2 regions of the Pseudonocardia sp. ICBG1034 genome follow, and region 1 is predicted to be linked to the other one. Evidence: predicted binding sites of a transcription regulator. Region 1 holds the regulator's gene; the other holds the start of a gene.
The links. Region 1 encodes HspR, which represses chaperone genes until heat shock. Its sites were predicted from a motif close to ANNTTGAGTNNNNNNNACTCAANNT; they were not measured.

Region 1 (8,568 bases):
TCGTGACGCGCACGGCGTCCGCGCCGTCCGCGGCGGCCTGCATGCCGATCCCGCGCACCGCGCGCGGCGGCGCGGCGACGCCGGCCACCCAGTTCAGGGCGGTCGCGGCGGCCTGCCCGGTGAGCGGCTCGCCGTTCTGGAAGGTCACGCCGGGGCGCAGCTCGAACCGCCAGGTCCGTGGGTCGGACTGCTGGGCCCACGCCGTCGCCAGTGCGGGTCGCGGCCGGCCGTCCGGCCCGGACGCCACCAGGGACTCGGTCACACCCAGCTGGGAGACGACGAACGCGTCGTCGGTGTCCACCCCGTAGCCGGCCGACGGGCCGAAGGCCATCGCGATCGTGGCCTGCCCGTCCGGGACGACCCGGCCGCTCCCGCCGCCGCTGCCACCGCAGGCGGTGAGGACCGCGGCGCTCAGCGCCACGGCGACGGCGACCCGTAACCGGGAACGACGGGGTGCTACGACGGCGCGCGCGGCGGGCATTGCGACCTGTCCTCTCCGGCGCCCCTCGACCGTGTGTCACCCGGCGCCCGGAAGATCTTCGGTAAGCCTGTACACACGGTCAAGTATCTTCATGCATGCGCATATGTCGTTACTGCCATCGAGTCGCGACTGCAGAGGGCGACCTGGTACCACTTCGTGGTGCTCCGTAGTCTGCTCCGCCGCCCCGCCGATCCCGAGTCGGACCCGCGTCCCGCGGCTCCGCTCCGCGGCGGTCGATGGGCGCACTTCAGCGGGCTCCCGCCGGTCATGAAACTGCTGATCAGCACCCAGCTGGCCTTCAACGTGGGCTTCTACATGGTGCTGCCCTACCTGGCCACGCACCTGGCCGAGGACCTCGGGCTCGCCGCGGCGGCCGTCGGGCTCGTGCTGGGGCTGCGGACGTTCAGCCAGCAGGGGCTGTTCGTGATCGGCGGGACCCTGACCGATCGGTTCGGTGCGAAGCCGGTCGTGCTCGCCGGGTGTGCGCTGCGCGTGACCGGATTCATCCTCCTCGGAGCCGCCGGCACGCTGCCCGCGGTCATCGGCGGGGCACTGCTGACCGGGTTCGCGGCCGCCCTGTTCTCGCCCGCCGTCGAGTCGTCACTGGCGCGGGAGGCCGGGGAACGGGAACGCGCCGGGGAGGGCCCGCCGCGGACCGAGGTGTTCGCGATGTTCGCCGTCGCCGGCCAGGTCGGGACGGTCACCGGGCCGCTGGTCGGCACCGCGCTCATGCTGGTCGACTTCCAGCTGGCCTGCCTGGTCGCCGCCGCCGGCTTCGTGCTGGTGGGGCTGGCGCACTGGCGGTGGCTGCCGTGGCGGGAGGCCGAGCAGGCCGGACGGCCGATGCTCGCGGGCTGGGGCGAGGTGCTGGGCAACCGTCGCTTCATGCTGTTCGCGGCCGGCTACTCGGGCTGGCTGCTGTCCTACAACCAGCTGTACCTGGCGCTGCCCGACGAGCTGGAGCGCATCGGCCGCACGGCGGCACTGGGCTTCCTGTTCGTGCTGATGTCGGTGCTGGTGATCACCCTGCAGATGAGGGTGACGACGTGGGGCCGCCGGATCGGGGCCGGCCGCTCGGTGGTGCTCGGGTTCTGCCTGATGGCCGCGTCGTTCACCGTCGTCGCGGTGGCGCGGCTGCTGCCGGGCCTGCCGGGGTGGTGGGCACTCGCGCCCGCGGTGCTGATGGTGCTGCTGCTGACCTTCGGCGAGATGTTCGCCGTGCCGGTCGCGCAGGACCTGGTGCCCCGGCTCGCCGGGGAGCGCAGGCTGGGCGCCCACTTCGGGGTGCTGGCCTCGTTCGGCGGCCTGATGGTGCTCGTCGGCTCGACGGGCGTCGGCGCGCTGCTGGACCCGGCGTTCCCGCCGGCGCTGCCGTTCGCGGTGCTGGCCGCGGTCCCGCTGCTGGGCGCCGTGGTGCTCGGGCTGCTGGCCCGCCGCGGGGTCCTGACGGCGGCCTGAGCCGCCCGGCCGGGGGGCTCAGCCGTCGTCTGCGGGGCGCCAGCGTACGACGGCCTGGCGACGGTCCACCGGCACGAGGTCGCGCCGGTAGGAGCGGTGCACCGCCGCCGTGGCCTGCGCGGCGGCGGCACGGACCGCGTCGAGCTCGGCGGTGGCCTCCTCGAGGCGTGCCGAGAGCTCGTCGACCATCTGCTCCAGCTCGATGATCCGCTTGACGCCCGCGAGGTTCACGCCCTCCTCCTGGGAGAGCCGCTGTACCTCGCGCAGCAGCGCGATGTCGCGCTGGGAGTAGCGACGCCCGCCGCCCGCGGACCGGCCCGGACTGACCAGGCCGATCCGGTCGTAGCTGCGCAGGGTCTGGGCGTGCAGACCGGACAGCTGCGCAGCGACCGAGATGACGAAGACCGGGCTGTCGTGTGCCACGTCGACGGTCAGCGGTTCCTCCCCGTCCCGGGGGGTGCGTCGTCCGGCCACCGCCATCACCTCCTGGTGCTACCGAGCAGATCGGCCCGCGGGTCGAACGACGACGTCGCCTCGGCGTAGGCCTCCAGCGCACTGGTGGCCGCCTCGTCCAGCTTCTGCGGCACCGCCACCTCGACGGTGACCAGCAGATTGCCCTTCTTCCCGTTCTTGCGCTCGACCCCACGCCCCGACACCCGGAACGTCCGGCCGCTGGCGGTCCCCGGCGGGATCCGCAGCGAGACGGTGCTGTCGAGCGTCGGCACCGTCAGGGTCGCACCCAGGACCAGCTCGGGGAAGGTCACCGGCACGGTGAGGGTGAGATCGTCGGCGTTCTTCGACGACCGACCGAAGATCCGGTGCGGGGTCACGCTGACGGTCACGTACAGGTCCCCGGCCGGGGCGCCACCACGCCCGGGCTCACCCTGTCCGGCGAGACGGATCTTCTGTCCGTCGTCGACGCCCGCGGGCACCCGGATGGACAGCGACCGGGTCCGGGTGGACACGCCGTCGCCGTGGCACTCGGGGCACGGGTCGTCGATGATGCGGCCGGTCCCGCGGCAGTCGCGGCACGGCTCGGAGAACGAGAACGCGCCCTGGCTGCGGTTCACCAGGCCCTGACCGGAACAGGTCGGGCAGGTGCGCGGGGTGCTGCCGGGCCGGGACCCGGTGCCGCCGCAGCGCTCGCACCGCCCGGGCGAGGACAGCTTGATCGGCACCGTCGCGCCGCGCACGGCGTCGTCGAAGGAGATCGTCAGGCTGCTCTCGACGTCCTGGCCGCGGCGGGCTCCGGCCGTGCCGAACCCGCCCGCGCCGCCCGCGTTGTTGCGCGCGGTCCGGCCGAAGATGTCGCCGAGGATGTCGCTGAAGTCGCCGCTCCCGGCGCCGCCGGAGCGACCGGCCTGGCCGAACAGGTCGTTGATGTCGAAGCCGCCCTGGCCGGCGCCGCCGGGGCGTGCACCGCCGGGGAAGCCCCCGCCGCCGCCGAACCCGCCGAAGCCGCCGCCGCCCGCGAACATCGCGCGGGTCTCGTCGTACTCCTTGCGCTTGGACTCGTCGCCCAGGACGCCGTAGGCCTCGGAGACCGACTTGAAGCGGGCCTCGGCCTTCTCGTCGCCGGGGTTCGCGTCCGGGTGGAGCTCGCGGGCGAGCTTGCGGTACGCCTTCTTGATCTCGTCCTGGGACGCCGTCGAGGAGACGCCCAGCTCGCGGTAGAAGTCCTTCTCGATCCAGTCGCGCTGGGTCACTCCGCCTCCTTCCCGATCAGACCGGCGGTGCGGCGGGAGGCCGGTCGCCTCCCACCGCACCGCGCGGTCACGTCCCTTCCCGTCCCGGTCAGGCCGGGTTCTGCGGTTCGCCGTCGCCGGCGTCCGCACCGCCTTCGGCGGCCTCCGCCCGTGCCTCGGCCGGCACCTCGGCCTCGGGGCGGTCCTGCACGGTCACCATCGCCGGCCGGAGGACCCGGTCGGAGATGCGGTAGCCGCGGCGCAGCACCGCCGACAACACGGTGACCGTGGGGCCGGAGCCCTCGGCCGGCTCGTGCTGCACGGCCTCGTGGAGCTGCGGGTCGAAGGACTCGCCCTCCGTCCCGAAGGGCTCGAGGCCGATCTTCGTCAGCACGGCGGTGACCTTGTCGGCCGCAGCCTTGAACGGGCCCGTGAGGTCGCCGTGCTGCGCGGCGCGCTCGAAGTCGTCGAGCACGACCAGCAGGTCGCTCGCGAAGGAGACCTTCGCGTCCACCTTGGTCTGCTCGCGGTCCCGGTCGGCCCGACGCCGGTAGTTGGCGTACTCGGCGCTGACCCGCTGCAGGTCCGCGGTGCGCTCGGCGACCTCGGCCCGCAGCTTCTCGACCTCCGGGTCCTCCCCGTCGGCCGGGCCCGCGACCTGCTCGTCGTCCCCGGCCGGGGCCGCCGTGTCGGCGGCCCCGGTCGTGTCGGCGTCGGGACGGACCTCGCCGGTCTCCGGGTCCACCTTGCGGCGGTCCCGGAACGTCACCGGCTCCTCCTGCTTCTGTTCGTCTGCCATGTCGACCGTCCTGTCGTCCCGTGGATGGCCGCCGGCCGTCACTTGTCGCCCTTGGCGTCCTTGTCGTCGTCCACGATCTCGGCGTCGACGACGTCGTCCTGCGCGTCGGAGCCACCGGCCTCACCGGCACCACCCGCGGCACCCGCACCCGCGGCACCCTCGGCACCGGGCTGCGAGTAGAGGGCGGACCCCATCTTCTGGGACTCGGTGGCGAGCTTCTCCATCGAGGACTTGATCGCCTCGTGGTCGGTGCCCTTCAGCGCCTCCTGGGTCTCACCCAGCGCGGCGTTCACCGAGTCCTTGACCTCGGACGGCAGCTTCTCGTCGTTCTCCTTGACGAACTTCTCCGTCTGGTAGACGAGGGTCTCCGCCTGGTTGCGGGTCTCGGCCTCCTCGCGACGCTTGGCGTCCTCCTCGGCGTGCGCCTCGGCCTCCTTGACCATGCGGTCGATGTCGTCCTTGGACAGCGCCGAGCCGCCGGTGATCGTCATCTCCTGGCTCTTGCCGGTGCCCATGTCCTTGGCGGACACGTTGACGATGCCGTTGGCGTCGATGTCGAAGGAGACCTCGATCTGCGGGACGCCGCGCGGGGCCGGCGCGATGCCGGTCAGCTCGAACATGCCGAGCTTCTTGTTGTACGCGGCGATCTCGCGCTCGCCCTGGAAGACCTGGATCTGCACCGACGGCTGGTTGTCGTCCGCGGTGGAGAAGATCTCCGAGCGCTTGGTCGGGATCGTGGTGTTCTTCTCGATCAGCTTGGTCATGACGCCGCCCTTGGTCTCGATGCCCAGGGACAGCGGGGTGACGTCGAGCAGCAGGACGTCCTTGACCTCACCGCGCAGCACACCGGCCTGCAGGGCGGCGCCCGCGGCGACGACCTCGTCCGGGTTGACGCCCTTGTTGGGCTCCTTGCCGCCGGTCAGCTCCTTGACGAGCTCGGTGACGGCGGGCATCCGGGTGGAGCCACCGACGAGCACGACGTGGTCGATCTGGTTCACCGAGATGCCGGCGTCCTTGATGACCTGGTTGAACGGGTTACGGGTGCGGTCCAGGAGGTCCTGGGTGATCCGCTGGAACTCCGCACGGGACAGCGTCTCGTCGAGGAACAGCGGGTTCTTGTCCGAGTCGACCGTGATGTAGGGCAGGTTGATGCTGGTCGACGACGAGCTCGACAGCTCGATCTTCGCCTTCTCCGCGGCCTCGCGGAGCCGCTGCATCGCCATCTTGTCCTTGGTCAGGTCGATGCCCTGGGAGGACTTGAACTTGTCGACGAGCCAGGTGACGATCCGCTCGTCCCAGTCGTCACCACCGAGGTGGTTGTCCCCGTTGGTCGCCTTGACCTCGACGACGCCCTCGGCGATCTCCAGCAGGGACACGTCGAACGTGCCGCCACCCAGGTCGAAGACCAGGATGGTCTGCTCCTTGTCGCCCTTGTCGAGCCCGTAGGCCAGCGCGGCCGCGGTCGGCTCGTTGACGATGCGGAGCACGTTCAGACCGGCGATCTGGCCGGCCTCTTTCGTCGCCTGGCGCTGCGCGTCCTCGAAGTACGCGGGCACCGTGATGACGGCGTCGGTGACCTCGTCGCCCAGGTAGGCCTCGGCGTCCCGCTTCAGCTTCTGCAGGACGCGGGCACTGATCTCCTGCGCCGCGAAGGTCTTCCCGTCGATCTCCGGCGTCTTCCAGTCGGTGCCGATGTGACGCTTGACCGAGCGGAACGTGCGGTCGGAGTTGGTGACCGCCTGGTTCTTCGCCGACTGACCGGTGAGGACCTCGCCGTTGCGCGCGAACGCGACGATCGACGGAGTGGTGCGGGCACCCTCCGAGTTCGCGATCACCGTCGGCTCGCCACCCTCGAGGACGGCGACGACGGAGTTGGTGGTCCCGAGGTCGATACCGACCGTACGAGCCATGGTGACTGCCTCCGAGATGTGTGGGGTGTGAGTGCGTCCGGCTCAAGTTGTACCAGGCCGGGGAGCGCCTCGTGCATCGCCCTTGAGTGGGTCCTGCTCAACTTGCTCTCATGGGGGTCAACGGGCGACCCGGAAGACTTGTTCCCGGGGGACTCAACTTTTATCCACGACGTTCGCGGGTGGTCCGAACGGCCGTCGACGGGGGTGGGGCGGGCTAGCCTGTGGGCCGCTCGATCGTCGACGGAGGATCACCGTGCTCGTACCGGCTGCGCGTCGCACGGCCCTCGGCGTCGTGGGCGCCGCTGTGATCGTCGGGCTCACCTCCTGCATGCCACAGCCGCCAGGTCTCGCAGCGGACCCCACCGCGCTCGCGCGCCCGGCCGCCATCGATGTGAGCGGACGCCATCCGTGCGAGCTGCTCGACCCCGAACAGCGCTCAGGACTCGATCTGGGGGCCGGCAAGGTCGACGACGCGACGATCGGAGGTCGTCCTGCCCCGACCTGCGGCTATCTGGGCACAGGCCCGGCGGCGGTCGACGTCAACCTGCAGTTCATCCCGGTTCCGACGTCTCAGCTCCTGTCCGTTCCGGGAACGGCACCGGTCGATGTGTCGGGATACCGCGCCGCCGAGACCGTGTATCCGTCCAACTCGTACCCCTCGTGCGAGGTGGGTGTCGACATCGACGATGCGACGTCGTTGCGAGCGCAGGCCATGGCGACGTCGTCGAACCTCCAGCGTTCCGGAACCACCGACCGCGACCTGTGCACGAGGGCCCGGGCCGTGGCCGCTGCCGCTCTGCCCTCGCTCCTGCGTCGCTGATCCGACTCCGCGACTTCGCAATCGCGACGGGAGCTGCGGAAACCGCCGTCTCCGGGCGCTGGCGCGCCTACGTTCCGGCCGTGGAACAGACCCAGCGAGGAACCGTGGGCGGCTCGTCGGACGCCTTGATGAGCCAGATCTCGCCGGACAACGTGCTCGAGGTCGGTCGCGTCCTGTCCGCCCAGATCGTCGCCATTCGCGAATCTCTCCGCAGCGCGCAGAGGACGCGGGTCGGTCCCTGCGGAGACGATCCGATCTCGGGAGTCGCGACACCGGCGTTCCAGGACAGGTTCGAGCGGACGATCGCGACGCACGCGCAGCATCAGACCGAGTTGGAGGAAACGGTCCGACGACTCCGAGCGACGGCGGTCGTCTTCGAGCTCGGCGAGGACGCCATCGCTCGTTCGTTCACGATCTGAGACCCGCGGCACTCCGGGACGGACGATGGCGTTCTCACAGGGCTTCAACTTCGCTGCCAGGACCCTCCAGGAGAAGTACGCCTGGGTGGTCGGGAAACCCGGCTCGACAGCGGTCGCCGACGCCGCAGCCGCACTCCGCACCGCGGACGCCGAGCTGCGCTCCGCATCGGACGAGGCCCGGAAACGCATGGCCGAGCTGGGCATCTCCTGGCAGGGCCCCGCCGCGGCCGCCGCCCAGCAGTCCCTCGACGGCATCACCACCTCGATGATGTGCACCGCCCCCGTCACCGCGAACGGCGCGACCCAGCTGGACGCCTACGGGCAGTCCTTCGACCGCACCCAGGCCGCCATCGCCGCCCTGGACCCCACCCCGCCGGGCATCTTCACCAGCGGCGTCCGCAGCCTCCACCTGCTGGCGAGCACCCCGTTGACCGGGCTGAGCGCCACCGTCGCCGACTACGTCACCTCGCTCGAACGCGACCAGCGGCACAGCGAGGAGGCCGACCGCGCCCTCCAGGAGCATCTCGACACGGCGTCGGCGATCGACGACCGCTTCCGCACCGTCGACCCGGGGTCGGCCGCGACGCCCACCGGTGCGGGAGGTCCGGCACCCGGCTCGGCCGGGGCCGGCGGTCCCGGCCCGGCCGGTGTCGGGGCCGGCGGCGGAGCCACCCCTCCCGGCGGAGGCGGTCCGGCGACCGGCGTCCCGGGGCAGCCGGGCGGCGGGTCCCGCCCCGGACCGGACGGCGTCGGAGCTCCCGACAGGCCGGGGACCGACGGGCCGGGGACCGAGGGATCGGGGTTGGTCGGATCGGGCCCCGGCACGCCGGACGTCGGGAGAACCGCGGGGCCCGGTGCCGCCGGGACCACCGGCGGCGGCGTGGCCGACCGGGACCGGGGCACCGGGCTCCCCGGGCCGGTCGACGTCGTCGCACCCCAGCACCTCGACCCGACGGCCACGCCCGCCCCGGACCCGTACCGACCGGCGGCACCCCC
Region 2 (8,568 bases), on a different contig from region 1:
CTATGGGTGTGTGCAGACCTCCCGCGCGCCGGAGCGCCCGACCCCCGTCCCGCAGCGGGACCGCACCGTCGGGTCCGTTCCCAGCGTCCCCCTCGGCGGCTTCGGCCCCGGTGACGAGCAGAAGCGGCGCGACCTGCGGCGCATGAAGGCCGTCGCCACCGGGTTCCTCCTCGGCGCGACGGTCGTGTTCTTCGTCGCGAAGTACTTCGAGGTCGTCCGCGGTGTCCCCGGGGCGGACTACGTCCGGGCCGCCGCCGAGGCCGGCATGGTCGGTGCGCTCGCCGACTGGTTCGCGGTGACCGCGCTGTTCCGGCACCCGTTGCGGATCCCGATCCCGCACACCGCGATCATCCCGCGCAAGAAGGACATGATCGGTGACAGCCTGGGCGACTTCGTCGGGGAGAACTTCCTGTCCGAGTCCGTCGTCCGCGACAAGCTCGAGCGGATCGGGGTCAGCGAGTCGGTCGGGCGGTGGATCGCCGAGCAGCACAACGCCGACCGGATCACCACCGAGCTGGTCACCGCCGCGCGGGCCCTCGTGACCGTGCTGCGCGACGAGGACGTGCAGAACGTCATCGAGACCGTCGCGGTGCGCAAGCTGATGGAGATCCCGGTCGGTCCGCCGATGGGCAAGGCGCTGGAGGGCGTCCTGGCCGACGGCGCCCACCGCAGGCTGGTCGACCTCGTCTGCGACCGCGCCTACGACTGGGTCGCCGACAACCAGGAGATGGTCCTGCGGGTCGTGCACGACCGCGCACCGTCCTGGACGCCGCGCTTCGTCGACGACCTCGTGGCCGACAAGTTGTTCGCCGAGATCCGCGGGTACGCCTGGGCGGTCAAGACCGACCCCGAGCACCCGCTGCGGCACGCCGTGGACCGCTACCTCGCCGAGTTCGCCCGCGACCTGCAGCACGACGCGACGACGATGGAGCGCGCCGAGCAGGTCAAGCGCCAGGTCGTCGAGCACCCGGAGGTGCAGCACTTCATCGGCCGCGCCTGGACGGTCGTGAAGTCCATGGTCCTCGACGCGGCCGACGACCCGTCGAACGAGCTGCGCCTGCGCGTGCGCGACGGCCTCATGGCCTTCGGGCGGCGGCTGGGCCGCGATGCCGAGCTGCGCGCGAAGCTCGACGGCTGGCTGGCGGACGCCGCGTCGTACGTCGTGCGGCACTACCGGCACCAGATCACCACCCTGATCACCGAGACCGTCGCCCGCTGGGACGCGGAGGAGACCTCGCGCAAGATCGAGCTCCAGGTCGGCCGGGACCTGCAGTGGATCCGGATCAACGGCACCGTCGTGGGGGCGCTCGCCGGCCTGGTCATCCACGCCGTGGGGGAGCTCGTCATCGGGTGATCGGTCGGGGGTCCCCGGATGACATCGCACCGTCACCGGGCCGTCACCGACGTGGCGCACGCCACGTGACCAGCGCTAGCACCGTGCTTGCAGGAGCTAGCAGTACCGCGTACGGTCGATTCCGTCAGTGAGGAACGGATCGAGGCGGAGGTGAGACGGATGGCCACCGAGCGCAAGCACGGAGAGCGTGAGTCCGTCGAACCCGTCGAGCGCGTCGCGCAGGCCGTCGAGAGCGTCGGTCAGACCGTGGGGCACGCGGTGGAGGACATCGGGTCCTACATCCGCGCCCAGCGCGAGGCCGCCCAGGTCTCCATGCGGCAGCTGGCCCGCACCGCGGGCGTCAGCAACCCGTATCTCAGCCAGGTCGAGCGCGGACTGCGCAAGCCGTCCGCCGAGATACTGCAGCAGATCGCCAAGGGGCTGCGGATCTCCGCCGAGGCGCTGTACGTCCGCGCCGGGATCCTCGAGGAGCGGCCCGCCGGTCAGGTGACCGACGCGGTGCTCACCGATCCGACTCTCAACGAGCGGCAGAAACGTGTGCTGCTCGATGTCTACGAGTCCTTTCGCAGGGAGAACGGCCTCTCTGCCGGCACCACCGACACCCCCACCGATACGAGGAAGTGATCACCATGGCCGTGAACCTCCCCACCAGCGCCGACGTGCAGAAGCTGCGTGAGCAGACCGCCGAGCAGGCCGAGGTCGTCCGCACCCCGCTGCTCGCCGTGCTCGGCGCCGGCGACTTCGCCGTCACCACCGTGAGCAAGGCCGTCACCGACGCCCGCTCCACCGCGACCAAGCGCGCCGAGGAGGTGCAGACCCGCGTCCAGGAGCTCCCCGACGAGCTCAAGGAGCTCCGCGGCAAGCTGTCCTCGGACAACATCCGCAAGCAGGTCGAGGAGTTCCGCTCCGAGGTCGAGGGCGTCTACGTCGGATTCGCCCAGCGCGGTGAGAAGGCCTGGGGCCGGATCCGCAAGCAGCCGCAGGTCAAGCAGGCCATCGCGACCGTCGAGGGTCTGACCGAGAAGTTCGACACCCGCGTCGACGAGTTCGTGGACGAGACCCACGACGTCGCCGTCAAGACCCTGGGTGCGGTCACCACGCAGACCCGCTCGGTCGGTGAGAAGGTCGCCCGCCGCGCCCAGACCGCCGCGAGCGAGGCCGCCGAGGTCGTCACCGAGGTCTCGAAGGAGGCCGCCGAGGCGATCGAGGAGGCCGGCGACGAGGTCGCGTCGACCACGCGCTCGACCGCGCGCCGCACCGCCGCCAAGACCGACCCGAAGACCGCCACCGGCGCGAAGGTCCCGGCCCGCAAGCCGACCACCCGCCGCGGCACCTCGACGGCGTCGGCCAAGAAGTGACACCCGCCGGGCCCCGCGCCCGGTGAGCACGACCCGCGCCCCCGGCCGATCCCGATCGGCCGGGGGCGCCGTCGTGTGCGGATGCGGATCGTCCTGCCCGGATCCGGCGCCGGACGTGACCGGCGCCCGGGTTGTCCGTACCCTGGCCGAGTGCTGTCACTGCCAGGTGCCCCCGATGAACTGATCATCTTCGTGATCAAGTGGATCATGGTCGTGGTCGGCGGGTTCTCGTTCGGGCACGCACTGATGCAACGTGCGGACGCCTTCACCGCGGCGGGCAAGCTCACCAAGAACGCATGGCTGGGCATCACCGGCGTCGCGCTGCTGCTCCTGATCATCACGAACGGCCCGATGTTCGGCGGTGCCATGTTCTGGCTGGCCGCCACCGTCGCGACGCTGGTCTACCTGGTCGACGTCAAGCCCGCGGTGATGGAGGTCCAGGGCGGCGGACCGCGCTGGTGAACCACCTGGTCCTCGGGACGCTCACGGCCGTCCCGGCGCCGGCCCGGCCCGACCTGCTCGCGGAGCCCGTCGCCGTCGCGCCGGCGGAGTTCGACGCGGGCCGGATCGCCGTCGCCGAGATCGATCCCGACCTGGCCGGCACCGCCGCGTTCTGAGCCGCCTACTCCTCCCGGTCGAACGGGCCGCGAACTGCGCGGTCGTCGCCGGGAGGCGTGGCGGCGAGACCCGGTACGTCGCCTGCGTGGTCCTCGCGACGACCCGGGTCGACGTCGACGGCGCGGTGAAGCGCCGCCTCGACGTGCGCACGGCGTCGTTCGCGCCGATGGACGACGCCGTCGCCGTGACCGGGATGGCCCACGGCGGCATCACCCCGATCGGGCTCCCCACGGACTGGCCGCTCCGGCTGTCGCCCGGGGTCGCCGGGGCCGACGCCGTCGTCGCCGGGAGCGGGACGCGGGCGGGAAGCCGGCGGTGCCCGGCGACCTGCCGGCGTCGCTGCCCGGCGCCGAGGTCGTGCCGGACCTCGCGCGCTGAGTCGGCAGCCCGTGCTGCGGGCGGCCTCCGCGGCGGTGCACCCCAGCCGGTGGCCACCCCCGCGGGGGAGCGGGACGGCGGGCCCGTCGGCCGAGGTCCAGCCCGCGGGCAGCAGCAGGAACTGGCCGCCCGCGGAACCCGGTGTGCCCACGGTCGCCGTGACGTGCTCCGGTGGTCGCGTTCGCCCTGAGCGGACACGACTCAACTCCGGGAAGCGGAGGACCCTCCGTGTGGTTGGGCAGGGCATGAGTGACGTGCTGACGCTCCCGGTCCTGCCCCTCGACGACGCCGTGGTCCTGCCCGGCATGGTCGTCCCCGTCCGTCTCGACGACTCCGACACCCGTGCCGCGGTCGACGCGGCCACCGCCGCGGCCCAGGACCGCGACGACGGGAGACGGGTGCTCGTCGTGCCCCGCATCGACGGCCGCTACGGCGCCATCGGCGTCGTCGCCGTGCTCGAGCAGATCGGCAGGCTCCCCAACGGGGACCGGGCCGCCGTCGTGCGGGGTGAGCGGCGCGCCCGCATCGGGTCGGGGGTCTCCGGCCCCGGCGCGGCGCTCTGGGTCGAGGCCGAGCCGGTCGACGCCGGCGAGCCCACCGGCCGCACCCACGAGCTCGCCCGCGAGTACAAGGCCCTGGTGATCGGCATCCTGCAGCAGCGGGGAGCCTGGCAGGTCATCGACTCCGTGCAGCAGACGAACGACCCGGGCGCGCTCGCCGACCTCGCCGGGTGGGCGTCGTGGCTGGACGTCGCGCACAAGGCCGAGCTGCTCGCCGAGACCGACCTCGACGCCCGGCTGGAGAAGCTCCTGAGCTGGACCAAGGAGCACGTCGCCGAGCAGGAGGTCACCGAGAAGATCTCGAACGACGTCCGTGAGGGCATGGAGAAGCAGCAGCGCGAGTTCCTGCTCCGCCAGCAGCTCGCCGCGATCCGCAAGGAGCTCGGTGAGGACGACCCGGAGGGCTCCGACGACTACCGCGCCCGCGTGGAGGCCGCCGACCTGCCCGACGACGTCCGCAAGGCCGCGCTGACCGAGGTCGGCAAGCTGGAGCGCTCCTCGGACCAGAGCCCGGAGTCCGGCTGGATCCGGACCTGGCTCGACACCGTCCTCGACATCCCGTGGAGCACCACGACCACCGACTCGTCGGACCTCGTGGAGGCCCGCCGCATCCTCGACGCCGACCACGCCGGTCTCGACGACGTGAAGGAGCGTCTCGTCGAGTTCCTCGCCGTGCGCGCCCGTCGCGAGCGCAAGGGTCTCGACACCGTCGGCGGCCGCGGCTCGGGCGCGGTGCTCTCGCTGGTCGGCCCGCCCGGCGTCGGCAAGACGTCGCTGGGGGAGTCGGTCGCCCGCGCGCTCGGCCGGAACTTCGTCCGCGTCGCGCTCGGCGGCGTCCGGGACGAGGCGGAGATCCGCGGCCACCGGCGCACCTACGTCGGCGCGCTGCCCGGCCGGATCGTCCGCGCCATCCGCGAGGCCGGCTCGATGAACCCCGTCGTGCTGCTCGACGAGATCGACAAGGTCGGCAGCGACTTCCGCGGTGACCCGACCGCGGCGCTGCTGGAGGTCCTCGACCCGGCGCAGAACCACACGTTCCGCGACCACTACCTGGAGGTCGACCTCGACCTGTCGAACGTCCTGTTCCTGGCGACGGCGAACGACGGCTCCGCGATCCCCGGCCCGCTGGCCGACCGCATGGAGATCGTGACGCTCGACGGCTACACCGAGCCGGAGAAGGTCGCGATCGCCCGTGACCACCTGCTGCCGCGCCAGGTCGCCAAGGCCGGTCTCGACGACGGCGACGTCGAGTTCACCGACGTCGCGCTGTCGATGATCGCCGCCGAGTACACCCGGGAGGCCGGGGTCCGGCAGCTGGAGCGGGGCCTGGCGAAGGTGCTGCGGAAGGTGGCCGTCCAGCTGGACGCGTCGGAGACCGAGCGCCCGGTGCACGTCGACGCCGACGCGCTCGTCACCTACCTCGGCCGTCCGCGGTTCACGCCGGAGTCCGCCGAGCGGACCTCGGTGCCGGGCGTCGCGACCGGGCTGGCGGTGACCGGTGCCGGTGGTGACGTGCTGTTCATCGAGGCCACCTCGATGGACGGCGAGCCGGGCCTGCAGATCACCGGGCAGCTGGGCGAGGTGATGACCGAGTCCGTCTCGATCGCGCTGTCCTACCTGCGCTCGCGCGGGCTGGCCGGTGACCTCGCGTCGCGCAAGCTGCACGTGCACGTCCCGGCCGGTGCGGTTCCGAAGGACGGCCCGTCCGCCGGCGTCACGATGACGACGGCGCTGGCGTCGCTGGCCTCCGGACGTCCCGTCCGCAGCTCGTTCGGCATGACCGGTGAGGTGACACTGCAGGGCAAGGTCCTGCCCATCGGCGGGGTGAAGCAGAAGCTGCTCGCCGCGCACCGGGCCGGACTGACCGACGTGATCATCCCGAAGCGCAACGAGCCGGACCTGGACGACGTCCCGGCCTCGGTCCGCGAGGAGCTGCGGGTGCACCCGGTCGCCGACGTCTCCGAGGTCCTGGCGATCGCCCTGGAGCCCGCCCACGACGCGGCGACGGCCGAGCAGTCCGCGGCCTGACCTCCGTCCGACCCGCGGCCCGAGCCGCACGATCCGGCGCCCGTCCCGCAGCACGCGGGGCGGGCGCCGTCGTGTGCCCCCCGGGGGGGGAGTTCGCCGAGATGCAGCTCAGCGGGAATTGTCGATCTCCATGACCCGCTGAGCTGCATCTCGGCGAGTGCGGTCGAGGGCCCGGCCCACCTCGGCGACGATCTCGTCGGGCCGTCGGTGCATGTCCGGTGCGGTGTAGCGCAGCACCCGCCACCCCGCCGCGACGAGTCGGGTGTGCCGCCCGGCGTCGGCGCGGGCCGCCTCGGGCGTCGCGAAGTGGCCGCCGCCGTCGTACTCGACGCCGAGGTGGTGGTCCGGGTAGGCCAGGTCCAGCCACAGCGCCGTGCGCCGGGCGTCGTCGAGGACCGGGTGCTGGGGCACCGGCCGCGGGAGGCCACCCCGGACGAGGATCAGCCGGAGCCGGGTCTCGGGCGGGGAGCCGGCGCGCGGGTCGGCCCACGCCGTCGCGTCGACCACCCGTCGGACACCCCGGGCGTGGGCGTGCCGGACCGCGAGGTTCAGCAGCACGTCCGGGGCGAACGACCCGCGGGACAGTGCGTCGACGGCGACGACACCCTCGGTCGGGGACAGACGCCGCGCGAGGTCGAACGCGGTGCGGACACGCGTGGTGACCCGGACGCCGCGGACCTCGGTCACCTCGTCGGGGTGCAGGACGTCGCGGCGGACGAGCACACCGTCACGGGAGCGGGCTCCGGGGTGCGCCGCACCGACGGTCACCTCGGCCGGTGCGGCCCACGGTGCGCACGACGCGCCGAGCAGCTCGGCGGCCGAGTATCCGCTGAGCACGGCGTCCGATCCGGCCCAGCGGTGCGCCGCGAGCGAGCGGAGCCGTAGGTCGGGGCGCAGGTCGGCCGGCGCGTAGGTGTCCGGGAACAGCCGGCGGTAACGGGGCCCTCGTAGAAGGTCGGGCGTGACGAGACCCGCCGCCACGGCCGCGGTCCCGCGGAACACCTCGGGCCATCCGGGAATCGTCACGCGCTGATCGTGCGCCGGCTGCCCCGGCCGACGGACCCGATCGGCCGGACGCCATCGCCATCGCGATCGAGGACGTACGCCGAGATGCAGCTCGGCGGGCCACGGAGATCCACGATTCCCGCTGAGCTGCATCTCGACGACACTCCGCTGCGCGCGACCCGGCAGGGCCGCAGGGCTGCGGGCTCAGCGGAAGACGACGGTCCGGTTGCCCTGGATCAGCACCCGGTCCTCCAGGTGCCACCGCAGCCCCCGGGCCAGCACCAGGCGTTCGATGTCGCGTCCCCGTCGCACCATGTCGGTCGCGGTGTCCCCGTGGTCGACGCGGGCGACGTCCTGCTCGATGATCGGGCCGGCGTCGAGGTCGGCGGTCGCGTAGTGGCAGGTCGCGCCGATCAGCTTGACCCCGCGCCGGTGGGCCTGGTGGTACGGCCGCGCCCCGGCGAAGGACGGCAGGAAGCTGTGGTGGATGTTGATCGCCCGCCCGGCCCAGGCCTCGCACAGGTGCGCGGGCAGGACCTGCATGAAGCGGGCGAGGACGATCGCGTCGGGGGAGTCGTCGTCGACGAGCTTGCGGATCTCCTCGAACGCGGTGACCTTGCCCTGCTCGCGGGCCGGGTCGCCGGGCGCGGGGAAGGGTACGTGGTGGAACGGCACCCCGTGCGCGGCGACGACCGGCTCCAGCGACGTGTGGTTGCCGATCACGCGGGTGATCTCCACCGGCAGCTCGCCCGCCCACACCCGGCCGAGGATGTCGTGCAGGCAGTGCTGGTCGCGGGTCACCAGGAGCACGGCGCGCTTGCGGACGCCGGTGTCGGAGATGCGGTGCTCACCGCCCAGCTCGGCGGCGACCGGGGCGAACCGGGCGCGGAGCTCGTCGACGCCGAAGGGGACCGACGCGGCGTCGACGACCTGGCGGGTGCAGAACACCCCGGCCTCGACGTCGGCGTGGTACGCGGCCTCGGTGATCGAGGCGCCGAGCTCGGCGAGGAACGTGCTGATCCGCGCGACGATGCCGGTGCGGTCCGGACAGGACAGGGTGATCACGTAGTGGGGCATCAGGAGATCCGGGAGAGGGTGAACTGGGTCTCGGCGGCGAGCAGCTGCTCGATCTGCCCGGCGACCGCCTGCTCGATCTTCGCACCCACCAGCGGGACCTTGACCGTGACCTCGGCCCGGATCCGGACCTCGCTGCCGCCGTCGACGTCGGCGATCCGCATCACCGACCGTGCGGTGGCGGGGGTGCCGA

Region 2: lon (endopeptidase La) is a predicted target of HspR. The motif match lies at 3,892-3,916, and genes of this name have one in related genera.

Annotation. Positions count from the first base shown of each region.
Region 1 is NZ_JAHLEK010000015.1:211,212-219,779, reverse strand. Features, by position in the region: gene KPF22_RS02570 (ABC transporter substrate-binding protein) at 1-481, opposite strand, end outside; gene KPF22_RS02565 (MFS transporter) at 749-1,939, shown strand; gene KPF22_RS02560 (heat shock protein transcriptional repressor HspR) at 1,958-2,413, opposite strand; gene dnaJ (molecular chaperone DnaJ) at 2,419-3,645, opposite strand; gene grpE (nucleotide exchange factor GrpE) at 3,734-4,423, opposite strand; gene dnaK (molecular chaperone DnaK) at 4,462-6,333, opposite strand; gene KPF22_RS02540 (DUF3558 family protein) at 6,587-7,153, shown strand; gene KPF22_RS02535 (hypothetical protein) at 7,234-7,572, shown strand; gene KPF22_RS02530 (PPE domain-containing protein) at 7,598-8,568, shown strand, end outside.
Region 2 is NZ_JAHLEK010000023.1:602,511-611,078, reverse strand. Features, by position in the region: gene KPF22_RS27215 (DUF445 domain-containing protein) at 11-1,354, shown strand; gene KPF22_RS27210 (helix-turn-helix domain-containing protein) at 1,514-1,978, shown strand; gene KPF22_RS27205 (hypothetical protein) at 1,984-2,712, shown strand; gene KPF22_RS27200 (DUF2516 family protein) at 2,920-3,174, shown strand; partial or broken gene KPF22_RS27195 (YbaK/EbsC family protein) at 3,171-3,708, shown strand; gene lon (endopeptidase La) at 3,954-6,296, shown strand; gene KPF22_RS27185 (DUF559 domain-containing protein) at 6,405-7,322, opposite strand; gene purU (formyltetrahydrofolate deformylase) at 7,506-8,378, opposite strand; gene KPF22_RS27175 (DUF2505 domain-containing protein) at 8,378-8,568, opposite strand, start outside.